2 linked regions of the Occallatibacter riparius genome follow. The protein of the gene in region 1 interacts with the protein of each later gene in a pairwise test. Links are inferred from orthologs where the notes say so. Each region holds a gene or a part of one and is shown in the gene's direction. Other genes may lie near its edges.

What was found.
Region 2: the proteins of ligA (region 1) and leuS interact in binary tests that used the Escherichia coli proteins (3 or more experiments, as listed by UniProt). The link is inferred for Occallatibacter riparius from one-to-one orthologs.

The regions. Positions count from the first base shown.
Region 1 is NZ_CP093313.1:2,742,402-2,745,657, forward strand. What follows is about bases 144-3,084. They hold ligA (NAD-dependent DNA ligase LigA), read left to right. Parts: upstream 144-558; coding sequence 559-2,610; downstream 2,611-3,084. Other genes in these bases: MOP44_RS11110 (YCF48-related protein), read right to left, coding at 144-469; MOP44_RS11120 (hypothetical protein), read right to left, coding at 2,845-3,084. In the rest of the region: more of MOP44_RS11110, read right to left, coding at 1-143; more of MOP44_RS11120, read right to left, coding at 3,085-3,256. UniProt on the Escherichia coli protein: DNA ligase that catalyzes the formation of phosphodiester linkages between 5'-phosphoryl and 3'-hydroxyl groups in double-stranded DNA using NAD as a coenzyme and as the energy source for the reaction.
Region 2 is NZ_CP093313.1:5,416,384-5,419,823, reverse strand. The notes cover bases 218-3,342. They hold leuS (leucine--tRNA ligase), read left to right. Parts: upstream 218-567; coding sequence 568-3,117; downstream 3,118-3,342. Other genes in these bases: MOP44_RS22165 (hypothetical protein), read left to right, coding at 3,119-3,342; MOP44_RS22175 (hypothetical protein), read left to right, coding at 218-561. Also shown: more of MOP44_RS22175, read left to right, coding at 1-217; more of MOP44_RS22165, read left to right, coding at 3,343-3,440.

The DNA.
Region 1 (3,256 bases):
CGGGATCATTGGCGGCGGTTATGGGATGCCAGGTTTTGCCGCCGTCGGTTGTAGAGAGGAGCGACGAACGGGTGCGGATGACTCCATTCTGAGGGTCGCCGAATGCTGCTAGCAGAATGCTTTCAGAGGCTAGCTTCTGACCGGACCAGGTTGCGCCGCCGTCGCGGGTGAACAGGACGACTCCGCCGGACCCCGCGGCGTAGCCGAACTGCTTGTTGACGAAATGCAGGACGCGGAGCACTGCTCCGTTAGCGTCGTGATGTTTGAGGGCCCAGTGAACGCCTCCATCGCTAGAGACGGCTATCGATTGCTGGGTTCCGGCGGCCCACATGGAACCATCCTTCGCAATCAATGTGAGCGGGGCAAAGCCAGGATCGGCTGAGACCCACCCGGCGGGAACTTGAGCAGGAGCCGGGGAAAGGGTGAAGGCACACCCAAGGAAAAGCACGAGCAGATTTCTTGTCTTCATACGAACGCAGATCAGTGTACCCCCGAGGAGAGCGGCTGGCGAGGGGGTTGTGGATGAGGTCAAATGCGTTATGCCCCTATAATTCGCGCATGGATGGGAAGAGGCAGACGAGCGAGACGGCGAAGCGCGCAGAGGAGTTGCGCGAAGAGATTCGGCATCATGAGCACTTGTATTACGTATTGGATGCGCCGGTGATTTCCGACCGCGATTTCGACAAGCTGATGAACGAGCTGAAGCGGATTGAGGCGGAGCATCCGGAACTGGTGACGGCCGACTCCCCGACGCAGCGCGTGGGCGGCAAGCCGGCGGAGGGGTTCAGGAAGGTGGCGCACTCGCGTCCCATGCTGAGCCTGGACAACGCATACAGCGAAGAGGAGCTGCGGGACTGGGACAGGCGGGTGCATGAGCTGGCGGGGAATCTACCGGTGGAGTACACGTGCGAGCTGAAGATGGATGGGCTCAGCATCGCGCTGCACTACGAGGGCACGCCGGATGGCGGGGCGCGGCTGGCACGAGGGTTGACACGCGGCGATGGGCAGATCGGCGAAGACGTTACGTCGAATGTGCGGACGATTCGAAGCGTGCCATTGAGTATTACGCCGGCGCGGATGAAGAAGGCCGGAGTGCCTGAGAGCTTTGAGGTTCGCGGTGAAACGGTGATGCCGGAGAAGGCGTTCGAGCAGATGAATAAAGAGCGCGAGGCGCAGGGGCTAACGCCGGCGGTGAATCCGCGGAATGCAGCGGCGGGCACGCTGCGGACGATTGATCCGAACATCGTGGCGCAGCGGCGTCTGGATGTGTATGCGTATTTTCTGCTGAGCGGAGGCGCGTATCTGGAGATTGGGCAGGAGGCAACGCTGGATGCTTTGACGGCGCTTGGGTTCCGCGTGAATCCGCACCGAGGGAAGGTGCACACGGTCGAGCAGATGATGAAGTTCATCGCCGATGCGGAGAAGAAGCGCGCCACGCTGGGGTATGACATCGACGGCGTGGTGATCAAGGTGGATGCGCAGGCGACGCAGAATCGGCTGGGGTACACGGGGAAGGCGCCGCGGTGGGCGATCGCCTACAAGTTTTCGGCTGAGCAGGCGCTGACGCAGTTGAAGGGAATTTTGATCACGACGGGGCGCACGGGGAAGCTGACGCCGACGGCGCAACTGGCACCGGTGTTCGTGGGTGGCGTAACGATTCGGCAGGCGACCTTGCACAACGCCGACTGGATTGAGCGCATGGGGTTGATGATCGGCGACTGGGTGAAGGTGGAGCGCGCGGGCGATGTGATTCCCAAGGTGGCGGCGATTGTGGAGGACGCGGAGCATCCGCGCGGGACCGAGAAGTTTGTGTATCCGACGAAGTGCCCGGTGTGTAAGCAGGATGTGGTGCGCGAAGAGGGGGAGGCCGACTACCGGTGTGTGAATGTGGACTGCCCGGCCGTGCTGCATGGGGCGCTGGAGCACTGGGGCAGCCGTGGGGTGATGAATATTGAGGGGCTGGGCGAGGTGAGCGCCGCGCAGTTGCTGGAAAAGGGGCTGGTGCGCAGCGTGGCGGACTTGTACACGCTGAAGCTCGAGGATTTGATGAGCCTGGAGCGGTGGGGCGAGAAGTCGTCGCGGACACTGCTGGAGGAGATTGAGCGCTCGAAAGGCGCAGGGCTGGCACGAGTGCTGATGGGGTTGGGGATCCGGTTTGTGGGCGAGAGGACGGCGGAGGCCATTGCGCAGGAGTTCGGGTCAATGGACGATATTGTGAGCGCAAGCGCGGAAGAGCTGGAGCGGGTGGAAGAGGTTGGGCCGCGTATCTCGCATGCGATTGTGGACTTCTTTGCGCGGCCAGCGAACCGGGAACTGGTCGAGCACCTGAAGGCTGTCGGCGTGAAGATGACCGCAGAGAAGAAGAAGCGGTCGTCAGAGCTGGCGGGAATGACGATTGTTCTGACGGGCACGTTGCCGAATCTGAGCCGCGAAGAGGCGAAGGCGATGATCGAGGCTGCGGGTGGGAAGGTGGCCGGCTCGGTGAGCAAGAAGACGAGCTACGTGGTGGCGGGGGAAGAGGCGGGATCGAAGCTGGACAAGGCGCGGGAGCTGGGGGTGACGGTGCTGGATGAGGCGGGGCTGCGGAAGTTGATAGAAGAGCGGAGCTAAGGCACCTGCGGTGCGGCCAACCACCTGCGGTGGGGCCAATTGCGCCTTCGGCGCCACTCGTGCAGGGCGGCGGGCGGCGGTCTTCTTCACTCGCGTTAGCAAAAGACGTGAGGGGCGTATTTCCCCTTGGCGATCTGGTTTTTCGCTCAGCAAGTCAGCGCCGCTGCGCGGCAAGCAAGTCAGCGAGTCAGCGGTACCTGCGGTGCGGCCAACTGCGGCTTCGCCGCGATTGCCCTAAAGACCTTTGTGGCGGGGGTGGGTGCGGAGCTCGCGGTTGCGCTCGCGCTCCCAGGCTTCGGCGCGCCAGCGGCGAGAGGCGTAGTTCGGGGTCGAGTCGATTTGCGGCGCGGGAGCTGCGGGCTCGGTGACGAGCCTTGGCTGCATGGGGAAGACCGGCGTGGCGATGAGGCGGGCGGAGGACTCGTCACCGTCGTAGGCGACGGATGAGGTTAGGCTGGCGTCGATTTCCGGGCGCGCGGGGGCGGGCTCGGAGGGGTCTGCGGTTGCGGCACGCGTGGCGGTGGTGCGGGCCATGAATTCGTCGACGAGTTTGTGAAGGCAGGTTTGCCCGCAGAGATGCTTGGTGCCGGGGCGCTGGCGCATGCGCGAGTTCCATGCACCGAGGCGGAGCTCGCCGGATTGTTCG
Region 2 (3,440 bases), 2.7 Mb from region 1 along the record:
GATCCGGAGGCGGCAACCCAGACGATGTGGAGCTCGTGGGACAAGCGCACAATTGTGCTGCACTTACCGGCGCGAGCAGAACGCCTTGGTTGCTGGAAGTCGGATGACGGAGTGTTCACGCTGAACTTCGAGACTTCATCGCATCCGGTTGGCGGACCGAATCCGGGCGACTCGGATCCCGTTGTAGCGAGTGAGCCCGAGTCTCCGAGCGTGGTGACGGAGGAGTTGGGGACGACGCAAATTCAGGGGCTTGAGGCGAAGGGCTATTACTCGTCCTGGCGGGCGTTCGGTGACGGCCAAGGCGAGCCGCCGTATCTAAATGAGGAGCACTGGGTGGTGCCTTCGCTAAACCTGTGGGTGAGCCAGGAGGTTGAGTATCCGCGCAAGGCGAACTGGACGGTGCGGTGGTCGCGCGAACTGGTCAGCATCAATGACTCTGAGCCAGAAACTTACATGTTTCAGCCACCATCCACCTATCCCGTCACCATGGAAATGATGCGGCAGGTTTCCTGCAAGGATCTCGAAGGTCCGAAGCCGCCAGAATCTCCCCATTTAAAATAGGAGGTTATGGCGGATGAGAAAGAACTGAGATACGACCCGGCGGCGATTGAGCCGAAATGGCAGGAGCGCTGGGCCGCGGACCCCGCGTTGTACGCGGCTCACCCTACCGACGGTGGCAAACCTAAGTACTACGTGCTGGAGATGTTGCCGTATCCCAGCGGCCAGCTCCACATGGGCCACGTGCGGAATTACTCGATTGGCGACGCGCTGGCGCGCCATATGTGGATGCGCGGCTACAACGTGCTTCATCCGATGGGGTGGGATGCGTTCGGGCTTCCGGCAGAGAACGCGGCACTGAAGAACAACACTCCGCCGCGGGAGTGGACGCTGTCGAACATCGCCGCGATGAAGCGCCAAATGCAGCGCTTGGGGCTCGGATACGACTGGGCAACGGAAGTGACGACGTGCCTGCCCGACTACTACAAGTGGAACCAGTGGTTCTTTTTGCGCATGTACGAGCGCGGCCTTGTGTACCGCAAGAAGAGCAAGGTGAACTGGTGCCCTGAGTGCGCCACGGTGCTGGCGAATGAGCAGGTGATCGACGGGCGCTGCTGGCGGCACGAAGACACCATCGTGGAGCAGCGCGACCTGGAGCAGTGGTTCTTCCGTATCACTGCGTATGCGCAGGAACTGCTCGACGGGCTGGACAAGTTGGAGGGCTGGCCCGAGAAGGTGCGCACCATGCAGCGCAACTGGATCGGCCGCAGCGAAGGCACCGAGGTCGACTTCTTTCTAGCTGAAGATGCAGTGAATGCACAGAACGAAGATGGCTCGCTGAAGGCGATTCCGGCGGGGCGGCGTATTCGTGTTTTCACGACGCGCATCGACACGATCTTTGGCGCGACGAGCATTCAGCTTACGCCGGAGCACGCGCTGGTGAAAGACATGGCCGCGAACGACGCGGGCCTGGCCAAGCAGGTCGCGCAGCTTCTGGATGAGCAGAAGAAGGCGCGCGAGGCCGGCGATGTAGGCGCCATTGAAAAGCACGGCGTGCCGACGGGACACTTCGCGGTGAATCCGTATAACGGCGAGCGTGTGCCGATCTGGGTGGCGAACTACATTTTGTCGGACTACGGCACGGGCGCGATCATGAGCGTGCCGGGGCACGACGAGCGCGACTTCGAATTTGCGCAGAAGTATGCGATTCCAATTCGGCGTGTGATTGCGCCTGCGGGCGGCGCGGCTGAAGAGCCGGAACTGCCGTTCTGCAGCGAAGACGGCGTGCTGGTGAATTCCGGCGAGTTCAGCGGGCTGACGTGCGCGCAGGCGCAGGAGCGGCTGGGGCAGATTGCGAAAGAGAAGGGAATTGGCGAGCCGACGGTTACGTTCCGCCTGAAGGATTGGGGCGTGAGCCGGCAACGCTACTGGGGTACGCCGATCCCGATGATCCACTGCGAGACGGATGGCATTGTGCCTGTGCCGGACGAGCAGTTACCAGTAATTCTGCCAGAGCAGATCGCCATCACGCAGCAGGGCGGGTCGCCACTGGGCCGCGTGCCGGAATTCGTGAACGTGACCTGCCCCAGGTGCGGCCAGCCGGCGCGGCGCGAGACCGACACGATGGATACGTTTGTCGACTCGAGCTGGTACTTCTATCGCTACACGGATGCGAAGAACTCGACAGGGCCCTTTGATCCGGAGACCGCGCAACACTGGTTTCCGATCGACCAGTACATTGGCGGCGTGGAGCACGCGATCCTGCACCTGATTTACTCGCGCTTCTGGACGAAGGTTATGCGGGATCTGGGGCTGATCAAGAATGACGAGCCGGCGACGCGCCTGTTCACGCAGGGAATGGTGATCAAGGATGGCGCGAAGATGTCGAAGTCGAAGGGCAATGTTGTCTCTCCCGACGATATGGTGGCGCGCTATGGCGCCGATGCGACGCGTATGTATGCGCTGTTCGCAGCGCCGCCCGATCGCGACCTCGACTGGCAGGAAGACGGTGTGGCCGGTGTGAGCCGCTTCCTCGGGCGCGTGTATCGCCTGGTGATGAAGCACGCAGGTGCTGCGAAGTCCGCCAATGGCGCGGCAGCGACGGAGCCTGCTGGCACCAGTCTGAAGCTGCTGCGCAAGCTGCATCAGACGATTGCCAAGATCACGCAGGACTTCGAAGGCCGCTGGCACTTTAATACGTGTGTTGCCGCGATCATGGAACTGGTGAACGAGCTGACGGCAGCTGATGCGCAGCTTGCGTCGGGGGAAGTTCCTTCGCCGGTGATTCGGGAGCTGCTCACCTCGCTGGTGCTGCTGATTGCGCCGTTCGCGCCTTACACCGCCGCGGAATTGTGGGAGGAGCTTGGCGGCGAAGGCGCCGTGCTTCGCGCGCCCTGGCCGGAGAGCAATCCCGAACTGGCGAAGGAAGATGAGCTGGAGATTCCCATCGGAGTGAACGGGAAAATGGTCAATGTAATTCGCGTGCCAGCCGGTTCGACGAACGATGTGGTGCAGGCCGTTGCGCTCGCTGACGAGAAGGTGCAGGCTCGCATCGCCGGCAAGAGCATTGCGAAAGTCATTGTCGTTCCCAACAAGACGGTTAACCTTGTCGTTAAGTAGCATGACGCGCTCGCCCGTTCGCGGCACCCAGTCCATTGTTGGCCAGATGGGCTGGGTGTTCGCGCGTCCTTCTCTCACAGTGATCGAAGTTGTGTGGCGATGGCTCGTCGGTGCGCCGATCCTGTTCGTCTGCTGGGTGCAATTGCAGAAGATTGTTGCCGAGTTGCCGCCAGAGACCACGGGACTGAATGCGCTCGACATCACCAACCCATGGGTTTCGGCTCTCAAGCTTGCCGTGGCATGGGACATGTATCGGCCGCATTTGGTGATGGTGCTGCGCTGGCTTGTACCGGCTGCCGCAATCGCGTGGATCGTCGTCTCGG